2 regions of the Kribbella sancticallisti genome follow, and region 1 is predicted to be linked to the other one. Evidence: riboswitches for the same ligand, from Rfam matches in the RefSeq annotation. Region 1 holds a riboswitch; the other holds the start of a gene.

Region 1 (8,137 bases):
GTCGATGACCAGGAACTGGTTCGGATCGGCACGACGATGGTGGTCGGTTCTCAGCCGGACCTGGAGGTGGTCGGTGAGGCTGCCGACGGTGCCGAGGCGCTGTCACGGCTGGCGGTCACGGCGGCGGACGTGGTGCTGATGGACGTGCGGATGCCCCGGATGGACGGCGTGGAAGCCACCGGCCGCCTGCTCGCCCGCCCGGGCGCAGGGCCGAAGGTGATCGTGCTGACCACCTTCGACCTGGACGAGTACGCGTTCGCGGCGCTGCGAGCCGGCGCTTCCGGATTCCTGCTGAAGGACGGCCCGGCCGACGAACTGCTCGGCGCGATCCGGACCGTCCACCGTGGCGACGCCGTGATCGCCCCCTCGACGACGCGCCGCCTGCTCGACCATGTCGCTCCGGACCTGCCGGTCAAGGGCGCGGCCGAACGCGATCCGCTCGGAGGGCTGACCGAACGCGAACGGGAGGTCCTCGTACTAGTTGCCCAAGGCAAATCCAACGCGGAGATCGCGGGGACGTTGTTCCTCGCCGAGGGCACGGTCAAAACCCACGTCAGCCGGGTGCTCGCGAAGCTGTCCCTCCGCGACCGCGTCCAAGCCGTCATCTGGGCCTACGAACACCGCGTGAACGGCGTCATCTGACAGACCGAACCCGCAGTACGGAGTCAGCCGCCGGCGACCGCGGGGATGATGGAGACCTCGCCGCCGTCCTTGATCGCGGTCTGCAGGCCGTCGTCGAAGCGCACGTCGTTGTTGTCGACGTAGACGTTGACGAAGCGGCGCAGTTCGCCGGAGTCGTCGAGCACGCGGGCCTTGATGCCGGGGTAGGAGGTGTCGAGGGAGTCGAGCACTTCGCTCAGTGTGGAACCCTCGACCGAGACCGAGGACGCGCCCTGGGTGTAGGGCCGCAGGATGGTCGGTACCCGAACGCTGACGCTCACTGCAGTCCTGCCTTCACGAAGGCGTCGTACGACGCTGGGATGGTCACCTTGGGGCCGACCCGGTCGGCCACGGCGTCGAGCGTCTTGAGCCCGTCGCCGGAGTTGATGATCACCGTCTCGGCGTCGGGATCGATCTGGCCGGTCGCGATCAGCTTCTTCAGCGTCGCGATGGTCACCCCGCCCGCGGTCTCGGTGAAGATGCCCTCGGTCCGGGCGAGCAACTGGATGCCTTCGATGACCTCTTCGTCGCTGACGTCCTCGATCACCCCGCCGGTACGCCGGGCCACGTCCAGCACGTATGGGCCGTCTGCCGGGTTGCCGATCGCCAGGGACTTCGCGATGGTGTCGGGCTTGACCGGCTTGACCACGTCGTGGCCGTCGCGGAACGCCTGCGCGACCGGGGAGCACCCGGTCGCCTGCGCGCCGTAGATCTTGTAATCGGTCGCGTCGACCAGGCCCAGCTTGCCGAGCTCGGTGAAGCCCTTGTCGATCTTGGTCAGCTGCGAGCCGGAGGCGACCGGGATGACGACCTGCTGCGGGATCCGCCAGCCGAGCTGCTCGGCGATCTCGAAGGCGAGCGTCTTCGAGCCCTCGGAGTAGTACGGGCGGACGTTGACGTTGACGAACGCCCAGCCGTCCTCCTCGCCCGCGATCTCGGAGGCGAGCTTGTTCACGTCGTCGTAGTTGCCGTCGACGGCGACCAGGGTGCCGCCGTACACGGCGGTGGTGATGATCTTGGGGCGCTCGAGGTCCTTCGGGATGAAGACGACCGAGCGGATACCGGCCCGGGCTGCCGCCGCGGCGACGGCGTTGGCCAGGTTGCCGGTGGAGGGGCAGGCGAAGACCTTCATGCCGAGCTCGCGGGTGGCGCTCAGGGCGGACGCGACCACGCGGTCCTTGAAGGAGTGGGTCGGGTTGCCCGAGTCGTCCTTCACCCAGAGCTTGCGCAGGCCGAGCTCGCGGGCCAGGTTGCCGGCGTCGATCAGCCGGGTGTAGCCGGGTTCGGTGTTGGGGAAGCTCGCCACGTCGGTGGGCACCGGCAGCAGCGGCTGGTAGCGCCAGATGTTCTTGGGTCCGGCTTCGATCTGCTCTCGCGTGATGGTCGGGAACTCGTACCCGACCTCCAGCGGACCGAAGCACTCCATACAGGCGTAGAACGGGCCGAGTTCCGTCTTCGCGCCACAGGCGCGACAGCTCAGGTGCGTTCCGTTGCCGAAGGCACCTTCACGGATGGTGTGGGTGGCGGACGCGGTGCTCAGGCTCATGGCGGAGTTTCCCTCCTCATCTTCCCCGGACCGGATCTCGGCGCGGGACGGATTTGGCACCGTTCCGCCGCGAGCGCCTCGGATCGAGGCGTCAACGGGGAGGGTTGCCGGGACTTCAACGGGCCGTTTCCCTCAGTCCCTCTGGATGAGCACTGCCGAGATTACCCAATCGGGTCCATATTGTGTCTTCCGTTCCCAACATCCGAGACAGCCGATCTCACCTGGGCGGCCTCACCGACTCAGCCCGCCCGGCGTTCCCGGAAGGTCCGCCGGTACGCCGACGGCGACGTCCGCAGCGCCCTGCCGAAGTGGTGCCGCATCGTCACCGGGGTGGCGAACCCCGCCGCCAGCGCGATCTCCTCGACCGGCGCGTCCCCCGTCTCCAGCATCGTCAGCGCCGCCTGCACCCGCTGCGCGATCAGCCATTTGGCGGGCGTCGTCCCGGTCGCGCGGCTGAAGTGCCGCAGGTACGTCCGCGGCGACAACCCCGCCTCCCGAGCCAGATCCGGTACGCCGATCGGCTCGGCCAAGTGCTCCAGCGCCCAGCCGAGACTCCGGGCAACGGGCGCGTCGTCCGGCTCGGGCGGAATCGGAGACTCGATGTACTGCGCCTGGCCACCCGCCCGGTACGGCTGGATCACCAGTCGCCGGGCGACCGCGTTCGCCACGGCCGCGCCGAAGTCCTTGCGGACCAGGTGCATCGCCAGATCCAGCCCGGCGGCGCATCCCGCACTGGTGAGCACGTCGCCCTCGTCGGTGTACAGCGGCTCCGGGTCCACCTGGACGGCGGGATAACGCTCGCGCAGGAGGTCGGCGTACCGCCAATGTGTGGTGGCGCGGCGACCGTCGAGCAGGCCGGCTGCCCCGAGTGCGAAGGCTCCCGAGCAGATCGACACGATCCTGGCGCCGCGGCGGTGCGCTTGCCGCAGGGCCGCGATCAGTTCGGGCGAGGTCGTGCCGCGGGGATCGGCGACGCTCGGGATGACCACAGTGTCCGCGGCGGCGAACTCGTCGAGCCCGTGCGGACTGCTGAGCGTGGCACCGCCGAGCACCCGGATCGACTCGGGCGTCTCCGTGCAGACCTTCAACTCGTACCAGGGCTGGTCGATATCGGGCCAGGCGAAGCCGAACACCTCGATCACGATGCCGGCCTCGAACGCCGTCATCCCGTCGTACGCCAGTACGGACACTGTCCTCAGAGGCATGTCGAAATCTTAGCGATAGTCGTCATCCACGCCACTTCTGCGCGAGCGCGCAGGCTCGGACGATGGAGGCATGTTCGAGAAGCTGAAGGAGTTCGCCGCAGGAATCCACGCCGCCGGAGCAGTCCGGCACGGCGTCGAGCCACCCGCCGGAGCGCTCAGGAAGACCGGTCCCGGCGGATATCGAGCATCCGCATCAGCGGAGTCGCCGCGACGCCGTGAACGACCACGCTCAGTACGACGGTGAAGCCGACGGTCGCCCACAGCCAGGGCAGGTCCGTACTGAAGTCCGCCCCGGCATAAGCCAGGTAATAGACCGATCCCACACCCCGTACTCCGAACGCGGCCGTCACCCACCGCTCGGATCTCCGCATCGGCGTCCGCAGCAGCGCGAGCCACGCGACCAACGGCCGAACCACCACGACCAGCAGTACTCCGATCGCCGCGCCGGCCAGGGTCAGCGGCTTGAGCAGGCCACCGGTGATCGCGACGCCGAGCAGCAGCAGGATTCCCCAGGTCAGGATGTGCTCGAGTTGCTCGACGAACCCGTGGAGCTCCTCGTGGAACTCGTGGTCGCGCTCCGCCGCTCGCAGCGACAGGGCCGCGACGAAGACCGCGATGAAGCCGTAGCCGTGGAGCACCTCGGCCAGGCCGTAGACACCCAAGGTCATGGCGAGAGCGAGAACCGGTTCCCGGGAGTCGGCCAGCCGAAGGCTCGGGACCGGCGCGGAGAACGCCATCTTGCCGAGCAGCCAACCTGCTCCGGCGCCCACGGCCACCCCGATCACCGTCTTGCCGATCAGCTCCCAGGCGAACCACTCCAGCGCCCAGTCCCCGACCGCGCCCTTGGTGGCGGCGAAGATGGCCGCGTAGACGAAGGGAAAGGCGAGCCCGTCGTTCAGGCCGGCCTCCGAGGTGAGCGCGAAGCGGACCTCGTCGTCCTCCTCCGGTTCGGCGCCCTCACCGGTACTCGGGCCCTGGACCTGGACGTCCGAGGCGAGCACCGGGTCGGTTGGCGCCAGCACGGCGCCGAGGAGCAGGGCAGTGGCAGGCGCCAGACCGAGCAGCCAGCCTGCTCCCGCGACAGCGAAGACGGCCGCGGGCATCGCGACGAACAGCAGCCGCCACGTCACCGACCACCGGCGCCAGCCGATCGGCCGGTCGATCGCCAGTCCGACACCCATCAGGGCGATCAGGATGGTCAGTTCGGCGAGGCGTTCGGTGAGGTCCGGCTGCGCGATCGGACTCAACTGGCTCCGGTCGACCGCGAGACCGAGCAGCAGGCCGGCACCGAGGAACGCGATCGGGGCCGAGATGGCGTACCGCCGCAGCAGTCTGGGCAGGACCGCGCCGAGCAACAGGGCCACCCCTGCCACCAGGTAGAGGCCGTCCCCGTCAATCTGCATGGTGGGGACCCTAGTGCCCACATCCGGCCGCTTCACCCACCGAACCCGGCCCCGGCGTGGCCCGGGAGTGGCGGGTCAGCGGAGGCGGTGGGTGGCGCCTGGGGTGTGGGTCGGGAGCGATTTGCGGGGGCCGTAGCGCGGGTGACCGATGCCCGCCAGCTCCAGCAGGCGCTGAACCCGGAAGCGATGACCGCGGTAGGGCTCGATGAGTTCGGCGCAGCCGTCGTCGTCCAGTTCCTCGCCGGTCAACGCGTACGAGACGTTGCGGGACACGTGATAGTCGGCGAAGGAGAACGCATCCGCGTCGCCATGAGCCCGCTGCCGGACTTCCGCCGCGGTCCACACCCCGACCCCCGGCAACGACCGCAGCCGCCGCTCGACCTCCGCGCCGTCGGTCAACTGCAGGGTCCGCTCCAACGCAGCGGCCCGCGTCGCCGCCGTGATCACCACCCGCGACCGGCGCCCTTCGACACCAGCCCGCAGCCACTGCCAGGACGGAATCAGCCGCCACTCCTCAGGCGACGGCGGCACCATCATCTTCCGCCCGTCAGGAGCACCCGGCCCTGGCGCCAGTTCGCCGTACTCCCACAACAGCATCCGCCACCCGGCGAACGCCTCCTTGCCGGTGACGACCTGCTCGATCCCGGCAGCAGCCATCGCCTCGAACACCGCCCGAGTCCGAGGCACCCGGAAGTGCGGAAACCGCCGCGCGGCATCGACCAGCGGCCTGTGCTCGGCCAGCGGCTCGAACCCGTCCCAGCTGTCCGACTCACCCAGCAGTTCCGGCACACCGTCCAGCGCCCATGACGCCCCCGGTCCCCACGCCTCAGCTTCCACCTCGGCCGCAGCGGAGTACGGGGTGAGCCTCAGGAGCACCGGCCCGTCCGGCGTCCGGGTGGCCCGCCAGACCGTCCGCCGACCCACGTCGAACACGTACGCAGGGTCGCCCGGTCCCTTCCGCAACCCACCAATGACGGTATGCGGATCCACGGGCCGCCCAGGCCGCCACCGCCGCACCACCGATCTCACGCCGGTAAGTGTTACTCACCCCACCGACAACTAACCGAGCGGCATCTGAGCAGCAGCCAACAACTGGCGCATCCGGGGGTACGGATCGACCACCGGTGTCCGAGCCTCGAGCACCTTCTTCCGGAGGGCTGCAAGCTCGGGCCCCATCACGTAGTGCCTTCCCTTGGTCTCCCCGACAGGCTGCAGAAGCCCGAGTTCGGTGAGCCTGGCCAGATCCCGAGTGGCTGTCCTTTGCTCGATCCCGGCTCGGCGAACATAGGTCGAGCGGCGGATCCGGAATCCGAGGCTGGCATCGAACAGCTCGTCGGCCACCCGTTCAGGAAGATGAAATTCCTCCACCAGCTCATCGAAGGCCGACCAAAGTCGGCCTGCCTCCCGATAGCGCCGGGCGACGGTCTGAGCCTGGATGTGGTGCGCTCGCAGGTTGAACTTGACCCATAAGTCGGCCGACCTCGTCGGCTGCCAGCTACCAGCGCCAGTCAGTGCAAGCACCCGGTAATAGTCCTCCGTATTGCTTCCCAGCCACTCCTCGATGCTGGAGAAGGCGGGCTCTCCGATCCCACACTTCGACAGCACCAACGTCTGCAGCGCCCTCGCCATCCGGCCGTTCCCATCACGGAAGGGATGGATCATCACCAGGTTGAGATGAGCCATCGCCGCCCGAACCAGGTTGTCCACCTGACCATCGCCGGACAGGTCCGTCATCAGTTCCTCTACCAGCCCGGGAACATCCTCCGCCGGAGGTCCTTCGTAGACGTTCTCACCCGTCTTCTCGTCGTGGACGTAGATTTCACGCTGCCGATAACTCCCCGGACTCTTGGACAGGTCGTGGCTCAGCATCATGAAGTGCATTGCCCGGACGGCGGCGACATCGAGCGCGAAATCGGCGTCACCGGCCATCGCCAGGACATACCCCAGAGCTTGCCGGTAGCCCCTGATCTCCGCGAATGTCTGCTCGTCGGCGCTCAGAGCCTCTTCGTCATCGAGCGCCGCAACAGCGTCGTCGACCCTGACCTCATATCCCTCGATGCTGTTGGATCCCTGGATTGCCCGCGCCAGCATGCTGCGCCGAAGACCACCGGCCCAGCGACGAGGAACTCGCATGACGTCGGCCAACTCGAGCCGGAAGGCGTGAATCTGCTCCAGGATCCGCAGATCCTCGAGATCCGGTTCCGGCGTACTGAAGATCGTCATCGGGTGTCCTTATGTCTCAATTCTTAGGACAAAGCGTACCAGAGTGGCCTAAGAATTGAGACATCGAGACATCACGGATCCGCAGGCCGATACTGAGTCATGGCGATGTCGGGTTGGCAGGCCGTGAAGCTTGTCGTTAACACGCTGAATCTCTCCACGCCGGCGGGCTTGCTCGTCGGCCTGATCGGGCGCGCGCGCTTCAGCCGCGGCCCGCGCGGCCTCTTCTACGCCACCGATTACAAGCTGCGTTTCCCGGCCGCCGGGGCCTTCACCCTCGGGAACCTGGTCCTCACCAAGCACGACCGGGCGTACATCGACCAGCGCCCGAAGCTGGTCAAGCACGAGGAGCGGCATTCGTGGCAGTACTTCTTCCTGATCGGCCTGCCGATGCTCCCGCTCTACCTGCTCGGCGCCGCCTGGTCCTGGCTCCGCACCGGCTGCCCGGCCTCCCGCAACCCGTTCGAGCGCCTGGCCGACCTTGCGGACGGCAACTACGTCGAACGCCCGCTCCGGCCCTTGAGGCAGGTGTTCAGCGGGTTGCGATCGCGTCCGAGAGGGCAGTGAGGACGGTTACTACGCCGGCCGGGTCGTCTACGACGATGTCGGCTGCGTCAGTCAGGGCAGTAGCGCCAGACGAGCGAGCAGCAACCAGTACTGCGTACAGCCCGTCGCCGCGAAGCTCGTCCAACGCCTGGAAGGCGGCGAGGTCACCCAGGTCGTCCCCGGCGTAGAGGACGGAGCGAGCTCCGGTGGAGTCGATGAGCCGGCGCAAGGCGACACCCTTGTCGATGCCAGGCGGGCGGATCTCCAGGACCAGGTTGCCTGGTTCCAGGCGGAGGTCCACCGACTCGGCGAGCTCGGTGAGCGGCGTACGCAGTACTTCCAAGGCAAGTTCGGGCTCTGGGAGGCGGCGGGTGTGGACGGCCAGGGAGCTGCCCTTGTCCTCCACGAACGCATCCGGCAGGCCCACCTCCCGCAGCAGGTCCGGGAGCTTCTCACGAGCCACCGCGACGCCAGAAGGGACCGGGTCGCTGGTGACGGCACCAGTAGACGCCTCCCACCGCTCAAGCCCGTAATGCCCCAGTACTACGAGCCGCCCG
Region 2 (8,137 bases), on a different contig from region 1:
TCGACCGTGCCGTTCGGCTGCGCGGTCCGATCACCTCCGCCGACGCCGACTTCACCGCTCAACTGCCGCTGCGGGGACTCCGCCCGGGCCAGCGCTATGACTACCGGATCGGCTTCGAGGACTCGTCCGGCCGCCTGGGCGAGACCGCCGCAGGCTCCTTCAGTACTCCGGGCCGCAACCGCCCGGTGTCCTTCGTCTGGACCGGTGACACGGCCGGTCAGGGCTACGGCATCAACCCGGACTTCGGCGGCATGATCGCGTACAGGGCGATGCACCAGACGCGGCCGGACTTCTTCCTGCACTCCGGCGACAACATCTACGCCGACGGCCCGATCGAGGCCGAGGTGAAGGTTGCCGACGGCAGCATCTGGAAGAACGTGGTGACCGAGGAGGTCAGCAAGGTCGCCGAGACGCTGGCCGAGTACCGCGGTCGCTACAAGTACAACCTGCTCGACCAGAACGTGCGCGACCTGTACGCCGACGTGCCGATCGTCAGCCAGTGGGACGACCACGAGACGGTGAACAACTGGTACCCCGGCGAGATCCTGACTGACGCCCGGTACACGGAGAAGCGCGTCGACGTGCTCGCCGCCCGGGCCCGCCAGGCGTTCCTCGAGTACCTGCCGATGGTCCACCAGGCCGGCCGGAACCGGATCTACCGCAAGGTGAGCCACGGCCCGCTGCTGGACGTGTTCTGCCTGGACATGCGCACGTACCGCGACGCGAACCCGGCGCCGGGTGCCGCCGGGCCGGTCGCGATCCTCGGAGCCGAGCAGGCCGCCTGGCTCGTCCGGGAGGTCGCCGCCTCCAAGGCGACCTGGAAGGTGATCGCCAGCGACATGCCGATCGGCGTACTCGTCCCGGACGGCACCGAGATCGAGGCGGTGGCCAACGGCGTGGCCGGAGCGCCTGGTGGCCGTGAGCACGAGATCGCGTGGGTGCTCAGCCAGTTCAAGCGCCGCAAGGTCCGCAACACCGTCTGGCTCACCGCGGACGTGCACTACTGCGCCGCACACCACTACGACCCGTCCAGGGCCGCCTTCACCGACTTCGACCCGTTCTGGGAGATCGTGGCCGGTCCGGTCAACGCCGGGACGTTCGGCCCGAACGCGCTCGACGCCACCTTCGGCCCGAAGCTGGAATTCGTGAAGGCGGCCGACTTCCCGAACCAGCCGCCGTCGGGTGGCAACCAATTCTTCGGCCACGTCGAGATCGACCCGCGCACCGAGGTGTTCACCGCCTCACTCCGTGACCTCTACGGCAAGGTCCTGTGGCGCAAGGACCTGCCGCCCGCCCGTCGCCGTTGACACGCAAGGGAAACCCGGCGGAGCCGGCCTGGTACGTCGTACTAGGTTGGCTCGCATGACTGTCGAGTACCCAGCCAGCCGCCGTGACGAGAGCGTGGTCGACACGCTGCACGGACACCAGATCGCCGACCCGTACCGCTGGCTGGAGGACCCCGACTCCACCGAGACCAAGGACTGGGTCCGCCGCCAGAACGAGGCCACCGAGGCGGAGCTGTCGGGCTACCCCGAGCGGGAGTGGTTCCAGCAGACGATGGCTGCGATCCTGGCGCGGCCGCGGGCCGGAGTACCGAATCAGGAGTCCGGCTGGTTCTTCGTCGGCCGCAACGACGGCACCCAGGCGCAGGACGTCGTGTACGTCGCCGACTCACTGCAGGGACTGCTCGAGGGCGACCGGGTGCTCATCGACCCGAACAAGCTCTCCGAGGACGGCACGGACTCCCTCGGCAGCTACACCGTCAGCCCGGACGGCCGGTACTTCGCGCACGGCGTCAACGAGAGCGGCAGCGACTGGATCACCTTCAGGCTGCTGGAGGTCGCCACTGGCGCCGAGGTGGACGACGTGGTCACCCAGGCCAAGTTCTGCGAGGCCACCTGGCTGCCCGACTCCTCGGCTTACCTGTACCTGCATTACCCGGCCAGCGGTCGCACCGAGGGGACCGAGACCGCGGCGCTCGGCGGCGGCCAGTTGAAGCTCCACAAGGTCGGTACTCCGCAGGCAGAGGACTCCCTGATCCTCAGCTTCCCGGAGAACGACCGGATCTTCATCGGGCCGGAGGTGTCCGATGACGACCAGTACCTCGTCGTGACCATCAGCGAGGGCACCGACCCCAGCACGCGACTGTGGCTCTACCCGCTGTCGGCCGACGGTCTCGGCGAGCCGGTGAAGGTGATCGACGAGTTCCGCGACGAGACCCACTTCGTGCGGATGGCCGGCGACCGCCTCGTCCTGAAGACCGACAGGGACGCGCCGCGCGGCCGAGTGGTCAGCTGCGATCTGTCCGGAAACTTCACCGACCTCATCCCCGAGGGCGAAGGAGCACTGCAGTCGGTCCGCGGGACCGCGTCGGGCCTAGCGGTGCTGTCCTTGCTGGACGCGCAGCCGGTTCTCTCCCTGCACGACCTCGACGGCGGCAACGCGCGGCTGATCCCGGTCCCCGGTGGCGGCGTCGTCGGACTCAACTCCAGCCCCAAGCACGACGAGGTCTTCATCGGCCTGTCCTCCACGACCGACCCGACAGTCGCGTACTACGTCTCCGCCGCGTCTGGGGAGTTCCGCGCGCTGCCTGAGCTGGTCCCGGCGGGCAGCGGCTTCGAGTCGCCCGAGATCACCATCACCCGGCGTGTGGAGCCGGGGCGCGAGGTGCCGTACTTCCTGATCAGCCGGGCCGACCTGACCTTCGACCAGCCCCGCCCCACCATGATGTGGGGGTACGGCGGCTTCCGCGTCCCCCTGCTCGCCGACTACCGGCCAGGGTGGCCCGCCTGGCTCGCGGCCGGCGGGGTGCTGGTGATCACCAACCTGCGCGGCGGCGGCGAGTACGGCAGTTCCTGGCACGACGACGGCCGGCTGCGGAACAAGCAGAACGTCTTCGACGACTTCATCGCCGTGGGGGAGCACCTGGCCAAGACCAAGGTGACCACCCCACAGCAGTTGGCGATCCACGGCCGCAGCAACGGTGGTCTGCTCGTCGGCGCGGTGATGACCCAGCGGCCCGACCTGTTCGCGGTGGCGCTGCCCGGCGTCGGCGTACTGGACATGCTGCGCTTCCATCTGTTCACGGTCGGCGCGGCCTGGGCCTCGGACTACGGCCTGCCTGACGACCCGGCGCAGTTCGAGGACCTGCTCGCCTACTCGCCACTGCACAACCTGCGCGACGGTACGCAGTACCCGGCGACTCTGGTTGTCACCGGGGACCACGACGATCGGGTGGTTCCGCTGCACAGCCACAAGTTCATGGCGACGCTGCAGCACGCCCAATCAGGCGACAGCCCGGTCCTGAGCCGCATCGAGGTCAACACCGGCCACGGCTTCGGCAAGCCGGCCGCCATGATCGCCGCGGAGTGGGCCGACCTGCTGGCGTTCGCGGCTCACCACACTGGCCTGCGGCCGCAGTAGTAGTTGGTAGATCGTCCGAGCCGTGCCTTGGCCTGCGGGCGTTTGCCGCTCACCGTGCAGGAGGTCTACAGCCGGACTTCTCACCAGGCCCTGGGGATTCGCAGCCCTTCACCGAGCGGTGGATCGGGCTCAGGCGGTTGGTGAGTGGGGGAGGTTCACCAGATCCTGGGAGCCTCGAGGTCGCGGGGGTCGCCGACCGGCTGGCAGCCGTGCGCGGACTCCTCGTACTCCGCGGCGAGGCCGGTGGTGGCCAGCGTGCGGATGGCGTTCACGAGGCGGTCGACGTGCTCACGGGTGGTGCCGAGGCCGAGGCTGGCGCGGACCGCCGTACAGTGCTCCGGCGAGTCGGCGAGCAGCCGCCCGACCAGCGGGTGAGCGCAGAACTTGCCGTCCCGGACACCGATCCCGTACTCCGCCGAGAGCGCCGCAGACACCAAGATCGAACTGACGCCCTCGATGGTGAAGCAGACCGTGCCGACCCGGTCCGCGTCGGCGCCGAAGATGTCGTACGTCGTGACACCCGCGATCTGGGCCAGGCCGGTGCGGAGCCGGGCGAGCAGGCTGCGCTCGTGCTGCTCGATCGCCTCGCGGTGCTTCGTGATCGCGGCGCAGGCGGCGGCCAGGGCGATCGCGCCGATGACGTTGGGGGAGCCGCCTTCATGGCGGGCCGGGCCCTCGTTCCAGGTGGTGGTGTCGCGTGTCACCGCTGCGGTCGCGCCTCCGCCGTAGAGGTAGGGGTCGGCCGCGTTCAGCCAGTCGGCCCGGCCGATCAGCGCGCCGGCGCCGTACGGGGCGTAGAGCTTGTGGCCGGACAGGGCGACCCAGTCGACGTCCAGTTGCTCGATGTTCACCTCGCGGTGCGGGGCGAGTTGGGCGACGTCGAGGCAGACCCGGGCGCCGTGGGCCTTGGCGACGGCGGCGATCTCGGCGATCGGGAAGATCTCGCCGGTGACGTTGGAGGCGCCGGTGATGACGACGAGGCGCGGGCCTTCGGGCGCAGTACGGAGGGCGTCGGCGACGGCCGTGACTGCCGCCGGGTGGGAGGTGGGCGCCGGCAGGCGGACGGTTCGCTCGGCCGGCCAGGGGAGGAGGGCCGCGTGGTGCTCGGATTCGAACACGATCACGGTCGCGTCGGCCGGGACCGCGCGGGCCAGCAGGTTCAGGGCGTCGGTGGTCTGCCGGGTGAAGATCACCTGATCGGTCTCGCGAGCGCCGACGAACGTGTGGACCTCGTTGCGGGCCCGCTCGTACCACTGGGTGGTGATCCGGGAGGCGTACCCGTTGCCGCGATGCACCGACGCGTACGACGGCAGCGCGGCCTCGACGGCAGCGCGTACCGACTCCAGGCACGGCGCGCTGGCTCCGTGGTCGAAGTTCGCGTAGTCCGTCACTCGGCCGTCGGCCAGCGGTACGAGCAGGTCGCTCGCGACAGTGGCGGGAATGTTGCCCGTGGTCAGGCTGGTTCTGGACGGCCTGGCAGGGGTCGCGCTGGCAGGCTCGAGGATGGAGAGGATCGACATGGTTCTGCTCCCGGGTGGTCCGCACTTGCCGATTCGGGGTATCCGAACGGCCGGGTCCTCACCCGGGGCACCCCACCGCGGAGGAGGGTTGCCGGCCAGCAAGCCGGGGCTTCGCGCTGGCACTCATGACCTGCCGAAGACGGTAACCAACGAGGTGGTCATGGCGCCAGCAGCTATCTCACTTCGTGGGATTGTGCGCCGTATCGTGAGATCGGGTGCAGGGAAACAATTGCCGTGGGCAATTTCGGGTGGCTGGGAGAGGATGCTCCGATGACCTGGATCGCCCCCGAGATCGAGCGCCCGAGCGGCTCGCTGATCGCTCCCGAGCAGGAACTCCTGGCCGGCTACCTGAACTTCTACCGGACGACGCTGCTGGTGAAGTGCGCCGGCCTGACCGCCGAGCAGTTGGCCGAGCGCCCGTCCCCGCCGTCGAATCTGTCCCTGCTCGGGCTGATCCGCCACCTCACGAAGGTCGAGCGGATCTGGTTCCGCATCCACTTCGCCACCGACCCGGCCGAGCCGCTCTTCGCGCCTGCGTTGGGCAAGGACGCGGACTTCGAGCTGATCGACGCCGGCCGCGCGCAAGCGGAGTACGAGGGTCTGATTGCGGAGTGGGGTCTCTCCGACCAGGCCGCCGCCGGCCACTCCCTCGACGAGCGCTTCACCTTCAAGGGCCAGGAGTCCACGCTCCGGATGATCTACATCCACCTGATCGGCGAGTACGCCCGCCACTGCGGCCACGCCGACCTCCTCCGCGAACAACTGGACGGCGTCACCGGCGCCTGAAGAAGAACGGCTCCACCACCGAGCCCAGCCCGGCCATCGCCAGCGGCCCACCTTGCGTCGGACCGGCGGCCGGTACCTCACGAAGGTGAACCCGAGCCGGCAGGTCATGAGTGCCAGCGCGAAGCCCCGGCTTGCTGGCCGGCAACCCGTCCGTGGCGATCTGATCCCCGATCACCATCCCCGGACCGGGCAGGTCTGATCCGCAGCGGCTTCATCGCCGCCGACCTCCTGGGGCTCTAACCTGCGGCTGTGCCGTTCCCTCTAGCCCATCCTGCTGCTGTTCTGCCGCTTGTGCGTAGGCCGTTGGTGGCGTCAGCGTTGGTGGCTGGGGCGGTGGCGCCGGATCTGCTGTACGTCGGGCCGCTCTACCGATTCGCCACCATGCACATCCACGGGAATCTGACGCTCACGCTGACGCACAAGTTCTCGTCGGCGTTCTGGCTGGATCCGCTGCTCGCGCTGCTGGCTCTCCTCGTCTTCCACCTCGTACTACGCCGTCCACTGGTCGCGCTGGCCCCGGCAGCCCTCGCCGCTCGACTGCCGTTGCCTCCCCGCGGGTTCTCGCCGGTGCGGGTGTTCTGGATCGTGGTGTCCGTGGTCATCGGCGGCTTCACCCACGTCCTGTGGGACTCGTTCACGCACTACGACGGGTACTTCGTCCGCCACAACTGGGACTTCTTCACCGCGAACATCACCTCGTACTGGGACGTCAACCGCGTGCTGCAGTACCTCAGCAGCATCGGCGGGATCCTGGCCATCGCGGTCTGGCTCTACTTCTGGTGGCGTCGGACAAACCCCGGCCAGATCGAGCCCGAGCGCTACGTGCCCGCCTCCGCCCGGTACGCCGTACTGGCTGCTGCTGGCCTCGCCGGCGTCGCTGCCGCCGTGCTGGAGGTTGCCCGCGCAGAGGGGCCGCTACTCGGGGAAGCAGTGTTCCGGCTGATCCTGACCGGGCTCGCTATGGGTGGGCTCATCGTGCTCGGCTGCTACGTCGTCATCTGGCACCTGCTGCTCCTCCGCGGCCTCCGGGGCGGACGGGTGTCCGCGCTGTGACGCTACGGATGGGGCGGCGTAATCGGCGTGTGACACGTGTGACTCGAGTGGTAGTCGGGGTAGCCTGCTAAACATGGCGACCCGCACGTCTTCCACGGCGCGGGCGCGGAAGTCCGCAGCCAGCAGCCCCGCTTCGGGCCGCTCGGCGGCTGGTGGCCGCTCCCGTCCATCTGGCGCCCAGAAGCGTGGGCAGAGCGCGAAGCGCAGTGGTTCTACCGCTGCGCGCACAGCCGCGCCCAAATCCACCAGCGCGGGTCCCTTCGCGGCTGCCATGCTGGCTGTCGGCAGAGGGCTGATCAAGTGCTGGATCGGCATCGCCCACCTGCTCGGCGGCATGGTCCGCGGCATAGGCCACGGCGCCCGGGACCTGGATCCAGCCCATCGCCGTGACGGTGGCGGGCTCACCCTGATCGGTCTGGCGCTGGTAGTGGCCGCCGCGATCTGGTGGGACCTCCCGGGTGCGGTCGGCAACGGCGTGCGGACCGTGGTCAGCGGCAGCGTCGGCATGCTCGGCTGGGCGGTGCCGCTGATGCTCCTGTTCATTGCCCTGCGCACGATGCGTCACCCGGACCGCAACGGCCCGGCCGGACGCCAGGTGATCGGCTGGACCGCCTTTTCCCTCGGTGTGCTCGGCCTGGTCCACATTGCCAACGGCCTGCCGCGTCCCAGCGACCCGGGCGACGGCCCGCTGCAGGAGGCCGGCGGCGCGATCGGCTACGTCGTCTCCTCGCTCCTGTCGGATCTGCTGACGCAGTACGTCGCCGCGCCGCTGCTGGTGCTGCTGACGATCTTCGGCGCGCTGGTAGTGACAGGCACGCCGATTTACGCGATCCCGCTGCGTGTGCGGGCCGCGTTCGACGTACTGCTCGGGCGTACTGAGATCCCGGCCGACGCTCCGTCGGTGGCGGGTCAGGCCGACGACACCGTCCGGCTCACCCGGAAGGAGCGGCGCGCGAAGGCCGCTCTGGACGAGGACGGCGAGCCGACCGTCAAGCCGTACGACTCGCCGGTGCTCGAAGGGCGCGAGATCGCCAAGCGCGGCCGCAAGAAGGCCCCGGTCGAGCCGGAAGAGGACCCGTACGAGGTCGACGCCTCGGCCGACACCGAAGCCGAGCCGGCCTGGAAGGCCGCCGCGGCCGCTTCGAAGGCCGAGTCGGCCGGCGAGCCGCCGCCGCACACGCCGATCCCGCAGCGGGTGGAGCAGCTCAGCCTGTCCGGCGACATCACCTACACGCTTCCCGACGGCCAGATCCTCAAGCCGGGTTCGGTGCACAAGGCCCGGACCAAGGCGTCCGACGCCGTGGTCGACCGCCTGACCGAGGTGTTCGAGCAGTTCGGCATCGACGCCCAGGTGA

What was found. Region 1 has a riboswitch for S-adenosylmethionine ahead of thrC (threonine synthase). Riboswitches for the same ligand answer to the same signal wherever they lie in the genome.
Region 2: another riboswitch for S-adenosylmethionine. It lies ahead of ABD255_RS37670 (DUF4184 family protein); the one in region 1 lies ahead of thrC (threonine synthase).

The regions. Positions count from the first base shown of each region.
Region 1 covers NZ_BAAAOS010000007.1:349,688-357,824, forward strand. Annotated here, with positions in the region: gene ABD255_RS04800 (response regulator) at 1-642, shown strand, start outside; gene ABD255_RS04805 (ubiquitin-like small modifier protein 1) at 666-941, opposite strand; gene thrC (threonine synthase) at 938-2,206, opposite strand; SAM riboswitch class I at 2,220-2,358, opposite strand; gene ABD255_RS04815 (GlxA family transcriptional regulator) at 2,446-3,411, opposite strand; gene ABD255_RS04820 (cation:proton antiporter) at 3,567-4,814, opposite strand; gene ABD255_RS04825 (DNA-3-methyladenine glycosylase family protein) at 4,890-5,747, opposite strand; gene ABD255_RS04830 (Fic family protein) at 5,874-7,037, opposite strand; gene ABD255_RS04835 (hypothetical protein) at 7,161-7,601, shown strand; gene otsB (trehalose-phosphatase) at 7,567-8,137, opposite strand, start outside.
Region 2 covers NZ_BAAAOS010000058.1:116,252-124,388, forward strand. Annotated here, with positions in the region: gene ABD255_RS37650 (alkaline phosphatase D family protein) at 1-1,307, shown strand, start outside; gene ABD255_RS37655 (prolyl oligopeptidase family serine peptidase) at 1,363-3,423, shown strand; gene ABD255_RS37660 (aminotransferase class V-fold PLP-dependent enzyme) at 3,579-4,943, opposite strand; SAM riboswitch class IV at 4,960-5,074, opposite strand; gene ABD255_RS37665 (DinB family protein) at 5,214-5,729, shown strand; SAM riboswitch class IV at 5,832-5,930, shown strand; gene ABD255_RS37670 (DUF4184 family protein) at 5,979-6,782, shown strand; gene ABD255_RS37675 (FtsK/SpoIIIE family DNA translocase) at 7,054-8,137, shown strand, end outside.